One region of the Shinella sp. AETb1-6 genome, then DNA from elsewhere that is predicted to be linked to it. Evidence: riboswitches for the same ligand, from Rfam matches in the RefSeq annotation. Region 1 holds a riboswitch; each other region holds the start of a gene.
The links. A riboswitch is a leader RNA that binds a small molecule or an ion and turns the genes downstream of it on or off. The one in region 1 is predicted to bind thiamine pyrophosphate.
Positions count from the first base shown of each region.

Region 2: another riboswitch for thiamine pyrophosphate. It lies ahead of thiD (bifunctional hydroxymethylpyrimidine kinase/phosphomethylpyrimidine kinase); the one in region 1 lies ahead of thiC (phosphomethylpyrimidine synthase ThiC).
Region 3: another riboswitch for thiamine pyrophosphate. It lies ahead of thiB (thiamine ABC transporter substrate binding subunit); the one in region 1 lies ahead of thiC (phosphomethylpyrimidine synthase ThiC).

Region 1 is NZ_WUMM01000016.1:75,008-80,274, forward strand. Features, by position in the region: gene thiO (glycine oxidase ThiO) at 1-646, opposite strand, end outside; gene thiC (phosphomethylpyrimidine synthase ThiC) at 649-2,472, opposite strand; TPP riboswitch at 2,564-2,680, opposite strand; gene GR158_RS22045 (Bax inhibitor-1/YccA family protein) at 2,904-3,620, opposite strand; gene GR158_RS22050 (anti-sigma factor) at 3,648-4,421, opposite strand; gene GR158_RS22055 (sigma-70 family RNA polymerase sigma factor) at 4,408-4,953, opposite strand; gene GR158_RS22060 (YqaA family protein) at 5,007-5,267, opposite strand, start outside.
Region 2 is NZ_WUMM01000002.1:410,049-415,315, reverse strand. Features, by position in the region: gene GR158_RS05300 (peptide chain release factor 3) at 1-1,516, shown strand, start outside; TPP riboswitch at 1,569-1,663, shown strand; gene thiD (bifunctional hydroxymethylpyrimidine kinase/phosphomethylpyrimidine kinase) at 1,705-2,514, shown strand; gene GR158_RS05290 (LysE family translocator) at 2,518-3,129, opposite strand; gene GR158_RS05285 (AraC family transcriptional regulator) at 3,204-4,004, opposite strand; gene GR158_RS05280 (GFA family protein) at 4,008-4,412, opposite strand; gene GR158_RS05275 (pirin family protein) at 4,468-5,267, opposite strand, start outside.
Region 3 is NZ_WUMM01000008.1:268,468-273,734, forward strand. Features, by position in the region: gene GR158_RS16460 (CarD family transcriptional regulator) at 284-853, shown strand; gene GR158_RS16465 (RNA polymerase factor sigma-32) at 1,085-1,945, shown strand; gene GR158_RS16470 (hypothetical protein) at 2,042-2,221, opposite strand; TPP riboswitch at 2,410-2,521, shown strand; gene thiB (thiamine ABC transporter substrate binding subunit) at 2,558-3,565, shown strand; gene thiP (thiamine/thiamine pyrophosphate ABC transporter permease) at 3,582-5,210, shown strand; gene thiQ (thiamine ABC transporter ATP-binding protein) at 5,203-5,267, shown strand, end outside.

The sequences.
Region 1 (5,267 bases):
TCGGGTGACGCGGATGGAGGAGGCGGACGGGACGGGAGAGGTTTATCTCTCCGGTCTCGAGATAGAGCATCTCACCGCGCACGCCGCGCAGGTCCGGCAACTGGCCGATGCGGGCGGCACCGGTGCAATCGACGATACGGTCGAAAGCGCCCTTGTCCTTGCTGTCGCCGAAGAGGAAGCGCATGCGCGCCTCCTCAAGCGCTGCAGTCAGGCCGGAGAGCGCCCGACGCGGATCGAGATGCGCCTCTGAGCGGAAGAACAACGCCTTGCGGAACCGGCCGGCGAGATCCGGTTCGAGCGCGCCGATCGCCGCCTCGTCCAGCCATTCCCAGCCGGTGGTGCGCGAGGCGAATCGGTCGAGTTCGCCCGTATCGCGCCCGCCGGCGACCACGAGCGTTCCGCGACGCTGGACCTGCCCGGGCAGGGCGGCCTCCCACCAGTCGGCCGCCATCCGCCCGAGCGAGAGCACCGGTTCTTCGGCATTCTCGCGCTCGCACCACGGCGCCAGCATGCCGCCGGCAAAACCGGATGCGCCGGTGCCGACAGCGCCGGCCTTTTCCTGCACGGTGACGTCGAAGCCATGGCGGTAAAGCTGCCATGCGACGGTGAGGCCGGCGACGCCGGCCCCCTTGACCAGGATACGCATGGTCATTCTCCCGCAGATGTCGTGCCAAGCGGCATGTAGAGGTCGCCGCCCTCGCGGAACTTCGCCGCCATCGCCTCCAGTCCCTCCTTCTGCGCTTCGGCACGGATGTCGTGGGAGATGCGCATGGAGCAGAATTTCGGACCGCACATGGAGCAGAAATGCGCCACCTTGTGCGCCTCCTTGGGCAGCGTCTCGTCGTGGTAGGAGCGGGCCGTTTCCGGGTCGAGCGAGAGGTTGAACTGGTCTTCCCAGCGGAATTCGAAGCGGGCGCGCGACAGCGCGTCGTCGCGGATCTTCGCCGCCGGATGCCCCTTGGCGAGATCGGCAGCATGGGCGGCGATCTTGTAGGTGATGACACCCACCTTGACGTCGTTGCGGTCGGGCAGGCCGAGATGTTCCTTCGGCGTGACGTAGCAGAGCATGGCCGTGCCGAACCAGCCGATCATCGCCGCGCCGATACCGGACGTGATGTGGTCGTAGCCGGGCGCGATATCGGTGGTGAGCGGGCCGAGCGTGTAGAACGGCGCCTCGCCGCAGGTCTTCAGCTGCTTGTCCATGTTCTCCTTGATCTTGTGCATCGGCACATGGCCGGGGCCTTCGATCATGACCTGGCAATCCCTGGCCCAGGCGATCTGCGTGAGCTCGCCGAGCGTTTCGAGTTCGGCGAACTGCGCAGCATCGTTGGCATCGGCAATCGAGCCGGGGCGCAGGCCATCGCCGAGCGAGAAGGAAACGTCATAGGCGCGGCAGATGTCGCAGATTTCCTCGAAATGCTCGTAGAGGAAGCTCTCGCGGTGGTGATGAAGACACCACTTGGCCATGATCGAGCCGCCGCGCGAGACGATGCCGGTGACGCGGTTGACGGTCAGCGGGATGTAATGCAGCCGCACGCCGGCGTGGATGGTGAAATAGTCGACGCCCTGTTCGGCCTGCTCGATCAGCGTGTCGCGGAAGACTTCCCAGGTCAGGTCCTCGGCGATGCCGTTGACCTTCTCGAGCGCCTGATAGAGCGGCACGGTGCCGATCGGAACCGGCGCGTTGCGAACGATCCATTCGCGGATGTTGTGGATGTTGCGGCCGGTCGACAGGTCCATGACCGTATCGGCGCCCCAGCGGATCGCCCAGACCATCTTCTCGACCTCTTCGGCCATGGAGGAGGTAACGGCCGAATTGCCGATATTGGCGTTGATCTTGACCAGGAAATTGCGGCCGATGATCATCGGCTCGGCTTCCGGGTGGTTGATGTTGGCGGGAATGATCGCCCGGCCGCTGGCGACCTCCTGGCGGACGAATTCCGGTGTGACGAAATCGGGAATATGCGCGCCGAAACTGTCACCGTCGCGGACGAGCGCATCCTTCGCGGCCTTGCGGCCGAGATTTTCCCTGATGGCGATGAATTCCATCTCCGGCGTGATGATGCCGGCGCGGGCATAGGCAAGCTGGGTCACGGCCTTGCCATCCTTCGCCCGGCGCGGGCGGTTGCGGACCGGAAATTCCGGGGTCAGCCGCTCGCCGGTGGCAAAACCATTGTCTTCCGGGCGGATGTGGCGGCCGTCATAGTCTTCGGTATCGCCACGTGCGGAGATCCAGCTTTCGCGCAGCCGCGGCAGGCCGCTTTCGATGGCGACGATGTGGTCGGGGTCGGTATAGGCGCCCGAGGCGTCGTAGACGATGACGGGCGGTTCACCGGAGGTCGGGTGGAGGGAAATCTCGCGCATCGGCACGCGGATTTCGGGATACTGTTCGCCGGCAATGTGGATCTTGCGCGAGGCGGGCAGGGCGCCGGTCGTGACGGTTGGGGTAAGCTTCTGGGCGGCAATATTCATCGTGAGGCTCCAAGTTCGGTTTGGAGACCCAGTCCTAGAGCCGGAATGATGGAAGGACGCCGCACACGGAATCCGGCTTCACGGATATCCTGCCACAGCGCTTGCACCGTCCCTACGCCAGTATGAACTGGATCAGGTTCAACGGGTCACTGCGCTGCGAAAGCCAGCAGTATCTCAGCCCCTTGTCGGGACCCCCCTGGTGAATGCCTTAAGCAAAAACGCTATGGGCCGATTTGTCAACGGGGTTATTTGTGTAAGGTGATGCTTACTGATTGGCGTGCAAATGATGCATGCAGCCTCCCCCGTCGTCCTTGGGCATGACCCGAAGATGACGGTAGTGAGTGTGTCCTGGTTGCGGGCAAAAAGAAACGGCGAGGTTATGCCTCGCCGTTCAATCAGACCCGCTGATCAAGAGTCAGCCGCTCTGGTTACTACTCGCGTTCGCCCGTGAAATTCAGCAGCAGCTGGAAGATGTTGACGAAGTTCAGGTAGAGCGAGAGCGCGCCGAACACGGCCATCTTCTGCTGGGATTCCTGGTCGATGTTCTCCGCATATTGTTCCTTGATGTTCTGCGTATCCCAGGCCGTCAGGCCGACGAAGACGAGGATACCGATCACGGAGATCGCGAACTGCAGGGCGCTGGAGCCCAGGAAGATGTTGACGATCGAAGCGATCACGACGCCGATCAGGCCCATGATCAGGAACGAGCCGAACTTCGACAGGTCACGCTTCGTCACATAGCCGTAAAGGCTCGTGGCGCCGAACATGGTTGCGGCGATGAAGAAGGTGCGCGCGATGCTCATGCCGGTGAAGACGAGGAACACCGATGCGAGCGAGAGGCCCATGACGGCGCAGAACGCCCAGAAGGTTATCTGTGCCGTGCTGGCCGACATCGTCTGGATCTTGAACGAGAAGAAGAAGACGAAGGCGAGCGGCGCCAGCATCACCACCCACTTGAGCGGCGACGAGAAGATCGGCACGTAGAGCGCCGGCGTCGAGCCGACGATGAAGGCAACGAGGCCGGTGATAACAAGGCCGGCGCCCATGTAGTTGTAGACGCGCAGCATGTGCTGGCGCAGGCCCTCGTCGAAGAGGGCAGCGGACTGCGCCTGTGCGCCGTAGCCAAATCGCTGTTGTACGGGTTCCATCTCATATCTCCTTGTGGAAACGGTTGATCAGTAGAGCGTGCGCGAAAGTTCGCGCGCGGTTTGCGTCAGGTCGTCGGCCTTGCGGCTTTCGGACACCAGGGCATACGCGACGTCGCCGATCTGCCAGTAGGCGGCCTTGGCATTGTCGGCGTGGAACAGCAGGACATGCTGCACGGCAAACGAGCCCGGGCGCACGGCAAAGAGCGAGAGGCGTTCGTTCGCCTCCGGCTGAAGCACCAGCTCGACGCTCGGGCCATAGGCCGAGGGGAAGACCTGCGTATCGAGGACGGTCCAGCCTTTCGGCAGGTCCGGCAGGACGATGGCGGTGGCCGAGCGGATCTCCGCACGGTCGAACGTTTCCGTCTCCGGCTGCGATGCCATCGTGTCGCGCAGAAGCGTCGTCCGGTGGGCGCGCACCGCCTCCTCCACGAAGGCCGGCGGCTGCACCGAGGCGATGACCTCGGTCGCGCCGAAGGGGCCGAAGACGGCATGCGCGACCCAGCCTGCCGCGACGAAGAGCGCGATCGCGGCAGCCCGGCGGAAGACCGCAAGGATGCGGCGGCGTGACAGCGAACGCTCCAGCTGGCGCGCGGCCTCGCGCGTCTCCTGCCGGATCACGGTGCGGTGGTCTGCAAGCGCCAGGCGCAGCTCGTCGCGCACGCGCAGGTCCTTCATGATCTGCGCGGCGACGGCCGGGCGTTCCGACAGATAGGCCTCCACCTCGATGCGCCGTCCGACGGCCAGCTGGTCGTCGACATATGCGTTGAGATCGGCTTCGAGGATGGGGTCATTGCTGGTCATCGCCAGTGCCTCCGACAATCCTGAGATGCGTGACGGTCGCGGACGGGCCGCTTTGTTCGAATGTGCGCAGGCGTTCGCGCGCCCGGGCAACGCGTGACATCAGCGTTCCCACGGGAATGCCGAGGGCGGTCGCCGCTTCCTGGTAGGAAAGCTCCTCGATGGCGACGAGGTGCAGGGCCGCGCGTTGCTCTTCGGGAAGCGTGAAGAAGGCGTTGCGCAGCTGCGTGAGGCGCACCGAATGATCCTGATTGGCCGGTATCGCAGTCTCTGCGATTTCGGCCGCGCCATCGTGGCGGCGCTGCATCGATCGGCGCTGGCGCAAGCGGTCCACATGCGCATTGTGCAGGATCGACATCAGCCAGTTGCGGACATTCGCGCCGGTGCGGAACGTGCCCTGCCGTTCATAGGCCTTCACCAGCGCGTCGTGCACGAGGTCCTCGGCATCATCCGGATTGCGGACGAGCGAAAGTGCGTAGCGCCTGAGCGCCGCAAGCTGTCCGATCACGTTGAAGCCGGGTGTCTTTGCGTTCATGCCCCAATATACGAGAGCCGCGCGGCTTCCATTCCATCGGCTGCCAAAAAAAATCAGAGCCAGTGGAGAACGATGGCGGCGAGCAGGAGGTAGCGGCCGAACTTGGCGATGGAGACGACGAGCAGGAAACGAAAAAACGGCTCGCGCATGATGCCGGCCGCGACAGTCAGGGGATCGCCGATGATCGGTGCCCAGCTGAGAAGCAGGCTCCACCAGCCGTATTTGCGATACCAGTTGCCGGCGCGCTCGAGGCTTGCGGCGTTGACCGGAAACCAGCGCGCATGGCGGTATCGCTCGATGCCACGGCCAAGCAG
Region 2 (5,267 bases), on a different contig from region 1:
CGCCGGTAAAACAACGCTCACCGAAAAGCTGCTGCTGTTCGGCGGCGCCATCCAGCTCGCCGGCGAAGTGAAGGCGAAGAAGGACCGCATCCAGACCCGTTCGGACTGGATGAAGATCGAGCGCGAGCGCGGCATCTCGGTCGTGACCTCGGTCATGACCTTCGAATATGACGGCAACGTCTTCAACATTCTCGATACGCCCGGCCACGAGGACTTCGCCGACGACACCTACCGCACGCTGACGGCGGTGGATGCGGCCGTGATGGTCATCGACGCCGCCAAGGGTATCGAGCCGCGGACGTTGAAGCTGTTCGAGGTCTGCCGCCTGCGCGATATCCCGATCATCACCTTCGTCAACAAGATGGACCGTGAGAGCCGCGATCCCTTCGAGATCCTCGACGAGGTGGAAGAGAAGCTGGCGCTGGACACCGCACCGGTCACCTGGCCGGTCGGCCGCTCCAAGACCTTCTGCGGCTCCTACCATCTGGCCGATCGCACCTTCCGCGGCTCGGACACGCAGGTCCAGCCGACGAAGATGGACGATGCCGCCGAAGTCGCCAAACACCTGCCGGAAAACGAGCGCCAGGCCTTCATCGACGAGATGGAACTGGCGCGCGAGGCCTGCCGCCCGTTCGACCGCGAAGCCTTCCTCGAAGGCCACATGACGCCGGTCTTCTTCGGTTCGGCGCTGCGCAATTTCGGGGTGCGCGATCTCATCAACGCGCTCGGCGCCTTCGCGCCGCCGCCGCGCGACCAGGTGGCGGATGTGCGCAAGGTCCACGCCGCCGAAGACAAGATGACGGCCTTCGTCTTCAAGATCCAGGCCAATATGGATCCGAACCACCGCGACCGCATCGCCTTTGCCCGTGTCTGCTCCGGCATGCTGGAGCGCGGCATGAAGGTCCGCCTTGCCCGCACCGGCAAGCAGATCGGCCTCTCGGCGCCGCAGTTCTTCTTCGCCTCGCAGCGCCAGCTCGCCGATACGGCCTATGCCGGCGACGTGGTGGGCATTCCCAACCACGGGACGCTGCGCATCGGCGATACGCTGACGGAAGGCGAGGCGCTGGTGTTCGAAGGCGTGCCGAACTTCGCGCCGGAAATCCTGCGCCGCGTGCGGCTTGAAGACGCGATGAAGGCCAAGAAGCTGAAGGAAGCGTTGCAGCAGATGGCGGAAGAGGGCGTCGTGCAGCTCTTCTCGCCGGAAGACGGCACGCCGGCCATCGTCGGTGTCGTCGGCGCGCTGCAGCTCGACGTTCTCAAGGAGCGCCTGCAGCAGGAATACGGCCTGCCGGTATCCTTCGAAATGTCGCGCTTCTCCGTCTGCCGCTGGATTTCCTCCGACAATGCGGCCGAACTCGACAAGTTCGTCACCCAGCGCCGCGGCGATATCGCCCGCGACCTCGATGGCGATCCGGTCTTCCTTGCGCAGGACAGCTTTTCGCTGCGCTACGAGGCGGAACGTTACCCCGCTATCAAGATGGTCGCCATCAAGGAGTACCACGTCACCAAGGCGTGACGGCGGCCTGTCACTTTCAAGGTGACAGGCGCCTCTCCATTTGCGAAAAGCGTTGCCGAGACAGGGGCGTCCGCGCAGGCGGGCTGAGAAGCACCCTTTGAACCTGAACCGGATCATGCCGGCGGAGGGAGTCGCTGGCACTGCATTCGCCGTTGTCCCGCGCCCGCCTCCGTCCGCAAGGAGGCGAGATGGCAGACACAATCGCAAACATCCTGTCGATCGCAGGCTCCGACCCCTCGGGCGGCGCCGGCATCCAGGCTGACCTCAAGACCTTCGCCGCCCGCGGCACCTACGGCATGGCCGTGCTGACGGCGCTGACGGCGCAGAACACGCAGGGCGTTTCCGGTCTGCATCTCGTGCCGCCGGCCTTCGTCGCCGCGCAGATCGCCGATGTCTTCGCCGATGTGCGGGTGGGCGCCGTCAAGATCGGCATGATCGCCTCGGGCGAGATCGCCGAGGCGGTCGCGAACGCGCTGTCGCCGCATCGCTCCGTCCCCGTCGTGCTCGATCCCGTCATGATCGCCAAGGGCGGGGCCTCGCTTCTGGCCGCAGACGCTGTGGAGGCCCTGACGCGCCGGCTGCTGCCGCTGTCCACGCTGCTCACGCCCAACCTGCCGGAGGCGGCCGCCCTGCTCGGCGAAGCCGAGGCGACGGACCGCGCTGCGATGGAAAGCCAGGCGAAGCGCCTGCTGGCGCTCGGGCCGAAGGCGGTTCTGCTGAAGGGCGGGCATCTGCCGGGCAACGAGAGCCCGGATGTGCTGGCCATGCCGGGCGCGCTGCGCTGGTTCGAGGGCGTGCGCGTGCTCACGCGCAACACCCACGGCACCGGCTGCACGCTGTCGAGCGCGGTGGCGGCGGAACTGGGCAAGGGGCATTCGCTGCCCGATGCCGTGGCGGCGGCCAAGAGCTTCGTCGCCGGCGCCGTGCGCGGATCCGGTGCGCTGGCGGTCGGCGCGGGCCATGGACCGCTGCACCATTTCCACGCGCTCTGGGCGTGATGGTCAGCGATCCGAAAGCGCCAGCCGCAGGCCCATGAGCCCCAGGGCCGCGGCGAAGCTGCGCTGCATCCAGGTCATGACCGCCGGTCGGCCCAGCACCTGCCGGCGCAGGCTGGCCGCAAGCGCGGCATAGACGGCGAAGACGAGGAAGGTCAGCAGCATGAACACGCCGCCGAGCAAAAGCATCTGCGCCGTCAGGTCCGGCGCGCCATCGGGCACGAACTGCGGCAGGAAGGCGAGGAAGAACAGCGAGAGCTTCGGGTTGAAGACATTGGTGAAGGCGCCCTTGCGCACGATGCGCGCGGCCGCCCCGACCGGCTGTTCCGGTGCCATGTCGAGCGCGACGCTTTCGCGCAGCATGCTCCAGGCGATGAACAGCAGATAGATGACGCCGATGATGCGCAGCATTTCGAAGGCAAGCGCGCTGGCATGCAGGATGGCGGCGAGCCCGGCGATGCTGGCCAGCATATGCGGGATGATGCCCAGCGTGCAGCCGAAGGCCGCAAGCAGGCCGGCGCGAAAGCCGCCGCTGACCCCGCGCGCCACGGTGTAGATGACGCCGGTGCCCGGAAGCAGGATGACGATGAGCGAGGTGATGAGGAATTCGGCAGTCATGTCGGGTTTCCATGCGCTTGAAGAGGCGGCAGGAAACACCGGATGGTCATCGCGGTCTTGAACGAAATTGCAGGTCAGGCGAGGGCGGCGAGATAGGCGCCCGGCGTATAGCCGTAGCGCCGCGTGAAGTTGCGCGTCATGTGGCTCTGGTCGGCGAAGCCGGCGCCGGCCGCGGCATCCGCAAGTGGATTGCCGGCGGCGATGAGGCGTCGGGCGAGATCCGTCCGGCGCTGGATGAGATAGGCGTGGGGCGTCAGCCCCGTGGCGCGGGCGAAATCCCGCACCAGCCGGAAACGGCCAAGGCCGCAATCGGCAGCGAGTACATCGAGCGTGACGGGCGAGACCGGGTCGGCGTCGATCCGCTCGCGTGCGCGGGCGATGCCGGCAGCCGCAATGCCCTCGCGGCGCGGCGCCTGCTCGCGCAGCACGGCCGCCAGCAGCAGGAGAAGACGCTCATCGCGGCAGATTGCGGCGGCCTTGCTGTCCACCAGCGCTGCCAGGGCGGCTGCGACAAGCCGGCCGACACGGCCGTCGTCCAGCACGGGCGCATGAAACTCCTCGCGGGTGCCCCCTTCGAAAATGTCCTGTGCCGCGGCCGCGACGATACCGGGCCGCATATAGAGCATGCGCCAGGCGCGGGACGCGCCGCCAACAGGCGCGCCGTCATGCACCTCGCCGGGATTGACGGTGATCGTGTTGCCGGCCTGCGCCTCCACGCGGCCGCGCCCGCTCGCCGATGTCTGCGCGCCGCGTTCGACCAGGCCGATGCCGTAGGTGTCGTGGCTGTGGCGGGCGAAGGCATGGCTGCTGTCGGCGATGACGGCTTCGACGCCGTCGATGGCCGTGTGCAGGACCTGGAAGCACCCGCTTGCCACGCTCTACTCCCGCGGCGTGCCGGGAAGGGCTTCGGTCTCGCCGAACCAGTCCATGGCCGAGGAGCACCAGATCTGGCGCTTGGGCTTGAGGGCGGCGCGCTGGTTGATGCTGCCCCAACGGATGCCCCAAAAGGCGGCCGCCTCGCCCGTGCCCGAGGAAAACAGCGGCGTTCCGCATTCCGGGCAGAAGTGCAGAAATCGCTCGCGGCCGCTTTCGGCGATCTTGGTGTAGACCTTCGGCGTCTCGCCGGTGAGGGTGAGATCGGCCCGCGGCACGCGCACGGTAACGCGATAGGGCGAGCCGGTCAGCCGCTGGCAATCCGTGCAGTGGCAGATGAGCAGCCCATCGGGATCGATCTCGGCTTCATAGGTCACGAAGCCGCAATGGCATTGTCCGTCGATCCGCATCTCTCGTCCTTCCGCCTCGGGTAAAGGCGGAAGGATAGGCGCCTGTCGCGCGACGTCAATGCGCCGGCTTGATGAAGGTGCCGTTGCGCAGTTCGCGCATGGCCTGCCGCAATTCGGCCTGCGTGTTCATCACGATGGGGCCGTGCCAGGCGACGGGCTCCTCGATGGGCTTGCCGGAGACCAGCAGGAAGCGGATGCCCTGCTCGCCGGCCTGCACCGTCACCTCGTCGCCCGTGTCGAAGACCACGAGCGTGCGGTTGCCGGAGAGATCGCGGATGTTCAGCTCCTCGCCCTGGAACTCCTTCTCCACCTTCACGCCGAAGGGCTTGGAGGCGTCGCGGAACGTGCCGGAGCCGGCGAAGATATAGGCGAAGGCCGAACGGTAGGTATCGACCGGCAGGCGCTTCGTCTTGCCCGGCGGCACCGAGATGTCGAGATAGACGGGCTCGGCGGCGATGCCGTCGACCGGGCCGGTCTTGCCCCAGAAGCTGCCAGCGATGACGCGCGCCACCGTGCCGTCGTCGTCGACGGCGACGGGAATATCGGCGGACTTGATGTCCTGATAGCGCGGCGCCGTCATCTTGAGCGACGAGGGCAGGTTGGCCCAGAGCTGGAAGCCATGCATCTTGCCGGCGAAATCGCCGCGCGGCATTTCCTGGTGCAGGATGCCGCTGCCGGCCGTCATCCACTGCACGTCGCCGGCGCCCATGACGCCGTGGTTGCCGAGGCTGTCGCCGTGCTCGACGCTGCCGGCCAGCACATAGGTGATGGTCTCGATGCCGCGGTGGGGATGCCAGGGGAAGCCGCGGATATAGTCGTCGGGATCGTTGTTGCGAAAGTCGTCCATCATGAGGA
Region 3 (5,267 bases), on a different contig from region 1:
CAAATTATTGATTTCGGCACTTTTTTGTGGTAGGGTCCTGATACTGATCCACATCGCGGCATTTTGCGTGCCCGAACACCACCACGAAAGCAAACGATCCCTCACCGTCGCTCACCTCCCATAGGCAACCTCGGTTGCTCGCATGTGATCGCGTTGCAGTGGACCTCTTTGCGCATGGCGGACGGACCAGAGTGGTGACACCGCAGGGTGCCCCCCGTCTTTCCCGGGTCCCCGGACCCACCCCGGCCTCATCGGGGAGTGTAACAGGGAGTATTTGAACAGAATGACGACCCAGCAGAAGAAATCTTCCACGCGCCAGGGCTTCAAGACCGGCGAGTCGATCGTCTATCCCGCCCACGGTGTCGGCCAGATCGTGGCCATCGAGGAGCAGGAAGTCGCCGGCATGAAGCTTGAGCTTTTTGTCATCGATTTCGAAAAGGACAAGATGCGTCTCAAGGTGCCGGTTGCCAAGGCCGTTTCCATCGGCATGCGCAAACTGTCGGAGACCGATTTCGTCGACCGCGCGCTGAAGGTTGTCCAGGGCAAGGCCCGCGTGAAGCGCACCATGTGGTCGCGCCGCGCGCAGGAATACGATGCCAAGATCAATTCCGGCGACCTGATCTCGATTGCCGAAGTGGTCCGTGACCTCTATCGCGCCGAGAACCAGCCGGAGCAGTCCTATTCCGAGCGCCAGCTTTACGAAGCTGCCCTCGACCGCATGGCCCGCGAAATCGCCGCCGTCAACAAGATGTCGGAAACCGAAGCCGTCCGTCTCGTCGAGACGAACCTCGCCAAGGGTCCGAAGCGCGGCAAGGCCATCGAGGAAGATGACAGCCAGGACGAGGCCGCCTGATCTAGGGCACTCCGTCACGATTTAAAGCCCGGCTGGCGACAGCCGGGTTTTTTTATGGAACTTTTTTGCGGCACGCCCGTTTGACTGGCCGAGGATGACCGAAGGGCGCTGTGCCGCGGCATCGTCCCGGCCATGCCGGGCGATCCACTGGCCTCTCCGGACTGTCTTCTCTATGGGCGAACGGGTGGTTCATGCCTCCCCGGAGCCGGTTCGGTTCACGTGGAGAGACGCATGGCTACGACGACCGCAGAGCGCCGCATGATCAAGCTTGCCATGTCCGCGCCCTACCTTGAGAGGGACGAGGAACAGGCTCTTGCCCAGGCCTGGAAGAACAATCAAGACCAGGAAGCCCGTAACCGCATTGCCATGGCCCATATGCGCCTGGTCGTTTCGATGGCGGGCAAGTTCCGCAATTTCGGCCTGCCGCTCAGCGATCTCGTGCAGGAAGGCTATATCGGCCTTCTGGAAGCCGCCGCCCGCTTCGAGCCGGAGCGGCAGGTGCGCTTCTCCACCTATGCCAGCTGGTGGATCCGCGCCTCGATCCAGGATTACGTGCTTCGCAACTGGTCCATCGTGCGCGGCGGCACCAGTTCGGCGCAGAAGGCGCTGTTCTTCAACCTGCGCCGTCTGCGTGCCCGGCTCGCCCGCGGCGACACCCGTCTGACCGCCGAGGCCATGCATCAGGAAATCGCCGCCGCCATCGGTGTCAGCACCGCCGACGTGCGCACCATGGATGCGCGCCTGTCCTCGTCGGATATCTCGCTGCAGGCGCCGATCTCGCCCAATGAAGGCGAGGGCGCCAGCCGCATCGATCTTCTCGCCAGCGAGGCCCCCCTGCCGGACGAGCAGGCCGAAGGCTCCATCGATGGCGAACGCCGCCATCTCTGGCTCTATTCGGCGCTCGGCGAACTCAACGAACGCGAGATGAAGATCATCCGCGCCCGCCGCCTCGCCGAAAACGGCGCAACGCTCGAGGAACTGGGCGTCCTGCTCGGCATCTCCAAGGAGCGCGTCCGCCAGATCGAGAACCGGGCGCTGGAAAAGCTGAAGGCCGTCCTGGTCAGCAAGACCACGGATTTCGCCTACGCCTGAGCAGCCAGACGCCGGCTGTTTCCTCGCGCTCCCGACAGCAAAGGACCCGGATGCAGGGACATCCGGGCCTTCGGGGGAGGTCATTCACGATGCCGCTCAGTTGCAGACCTTGATCTTCCGGATCACGACGTCGCCGTAATAATCGTAGGATTTCACCTTCTTGATGAAGCATTGCGGCTGCTCATAGCCGTAGCTGTCGTAGCAGGCATATGAGGGCGCTGCGAAGGAAACGGCGGCGACGAGGGCAATAGTGGCGGAAACGATGGTCTTGCGCATGGGTCTCTCCTGATCTCTGGCCTGATGGATGCGACGAGCTGTTCTCGTCCGGTGATGAGAAGATCGCACAGCGCCGCCTTGCCCGCTGTTTCCCACGGAACAGGCCGATTTTCCGTCCATTCCCGCCTGCCGGGCTTTGCTCTCCCGTCCGCCCCTTGCGCGCCGTCGCGGGCCGGATTATGCCTTGTCCTGCTCTAACGGGGTGCCCGCAGGTTTCGGTCTGCTGGCTGAGAGGCGTCACGCCAACCCGAAGAACCTGATCCGGCTCGTACCGGCGGAGGGATTAGACGGCTCAATCCAGCGCCCTATTCCCGTTGTGACAACAAGGAGGCGCGGATGCGCACGCTACTTTCCACATTGGTTACGGCGCTCGCCGTTTGTGTCGCCGTCCCCGCATCGGCGCAGGAAAAGACGCTGACCGTCTACACCTATGAGAGCTTCATCGCCGAATGGGGCCCGGGCCCCAAGGTCAAGGAAGAATTCGAGAAGACCTGCGGCTGCAAGGTCGAATGGGTCGGCGTGGCCGATGGCGTGGAGCTCCTGACCCGCCTCAAGCTGGAGGGCGAGGGCACCAAGGCCGACGTGGTGCTCGGCCTCGATACCAATCTCATCGCCGAGGCGAAGGCCACGGGCCTGTTCGAGGCGCATGGCCTCTCGCCGAAGGATCTGACGGTGCCCGGCGGCTTCTCCGACGATACGTTCCTGCCCTACGACTACGGCCATTTCGCCGTCGTCTATGACAGCGAGACGCTGAAGAACCCGCCGGCGAGCCTCAAGGACCTGGTCGAGGGCGATCCGGCGGAGAAGATCGTCATCGAGGATCCTCGCACCTCCACGCCGGGCCTCGGCCTGCTGCTCTGGGTCAAGTCGGTCTATGGCGACAAGGCGCCCGAGGCCTGGGAAAAGCTCAAGCGGCGTGTCCTGACCGTCACGCCGGGCTGGTCGGAAGCCTATGGCCTGTTCACCAAGGGTGAGGCGCCGATGGTGCTGTCCTACACGACCTCGCCGGCCTATCACGTCATCGCGGAGAAGAACGAGCGCTACAAGGCGGCCGCCTTCTCGGAAGGCCACTATATCCAGATCGAGGTTGCCGGTCTCACCCGCACCGCCGACGACAAGGCGCTGGCCCGCCAGTTCCTCACCTACATGACGGGCCCGGATTTCCAGTCGATCATCCCTGAAACCAACTGGATGATGCCGGCTGGCAAGACCCGCGATCCGCTGCCCGCGGCCTTCGATGCACTGGTCAAGCCGGAAAAGACCTTCCTCATGTCGCCGGAAGAGGTCGCGGCCAACCGAAAGGCCTGGATCGACGAATGGCTCGCCGTGATGAGCGCCAAGTAGCCGGGTAAACACCGTGATCTTCGCCCGCGCCGAAAGACGCACGCTCGATATCGCCGGTGCGCTCGCGCTTGGCGGCGTGCTGGCCTTCGTCGGCGCGGCGACGGTCGTGCTGCTCGGTCATGCCGGTTCAGGGAGCGGTGAAGGCGCGCCGCTGTTCGATGCCTATATCCTGCGGGTGGCGCGCTTTACCTTCCTTCAGGCCGCGCTTTCCACGCTGCTGTCGGTGGCGCTCGCCATTCCCGTGGCGCGTGCCCTGGCGCGCCAGCGCGCCTTTCTCGGCCGTGTCTGGATCCTGCGGCTGTCGGCCGTGCCGCTCGGCCTGCCGGCGCTCGTCGCCGCCCTCGGCATAATCGAGATCTGGGGGCGCCAGGGCGTGGTGAACGATCTCCTGCGGCTTGCCGGCCTGCAAAACCCGGTCAGCGTCTACGGGCTGACGGGCATCCTCATCGCCCATGTCTTCTTCAACCTGCCGCTCGCCGTGCGCTTCCTCGTCGCCGCGCTCGACCGCATCCCGGCGGAATACTGGCTGAGTTCGGCCAATCTCGGCATGGGCGGCGGCGCGGTGTTCCGGCTCATCGAATGGCCGGTCATCCGGCGCGTGCTGCCGGGCATCGCCGGCCTCGTCTTCATGCTGTGCGCCACGAGCTTCACCCTCGTCCTCACGCTCGGCGGCGGGCCGGCCGCCACCACCATCGAGGTCGCGATCTACCAGGCGCTGCGCTTCGATTTCGATCCCGCCCGCGCCGTCCTGCTCGCCTTCCTGCAGATCGCGGTCACGGCGCTGTTGCTTTTCGTGCTCTCGCTGTTCGGCCGGCCGCAGGATGAGGGCGTGACGGCGGGCCGCGCCATCCGACGCTTCGACGGCCGCCGGCGGCGCGTCACGGACGGGTTCGTCATCCTCGCCTTCACCCTCTTCACCGCCGCGCCGCTGCTGGCGACGCTCGTTTCGGGCCTCGCCGCCGATTTCGGCCGGCTCGCGCTCGATCCGATGCTGCACCGCGCACTTCTGACCAGCCTTGCGATCTCGCTTGCCTCCGCCAGCCTCAGCCTCGCCATCGCGCTGCCCGTCGTGCTGGTGCCGCAGCTTGCCGAAAGCGGCGCGGCGGGGCCGGCGCGGCTGATAATGGCGGGCGCGCTTCCGGCGGTCGGCTCGCTCATCCTGCTCGTGCCGCCGGTCGTCGTGGCCACGGGCTGGTTCCTCATGCTGCGGCTTTTCGGCGAGACCGGCCGCTTCGCCCCGGCCATCGTCACCGTCATCAATGCGCTGATGGCGCTGCCCTTCGTGGTGCGCGTGCTGGGGCCTGCCTATCGCACCCATCTCGCCCGCACGGCGCGTCTGGCGCTCAGCCTCGGCATCACGGGTCGCCGCCGCCTTGTGACGATCGACTGGCCGGCGCTGAAGAAACCCTTCCTCACCGCCTTTGCCTTCGCCATGGCGCTGTCGCTCGGCGATCTCGGCGCCGTTGCCATCTTCGGCGCGGAGGGTTTCGTGACGTTGCCCTGGCTGCTTTACTCACGCATGGCAAGCTACCGCACCGCCGATGCCGCCGGCATCGCGCTCATCCTGGGCGTGCTCTGCCTGCTCCTGACGCTGCCCTCGACCGCCCCCGATCGCGCCCCCGAAAGGCCCGGCCCCGATGCCTGATACCGCCATCGCCCTTTCCGATGTCACCGTGCGCTTTGCCGAAAAGACGCTCGCCTT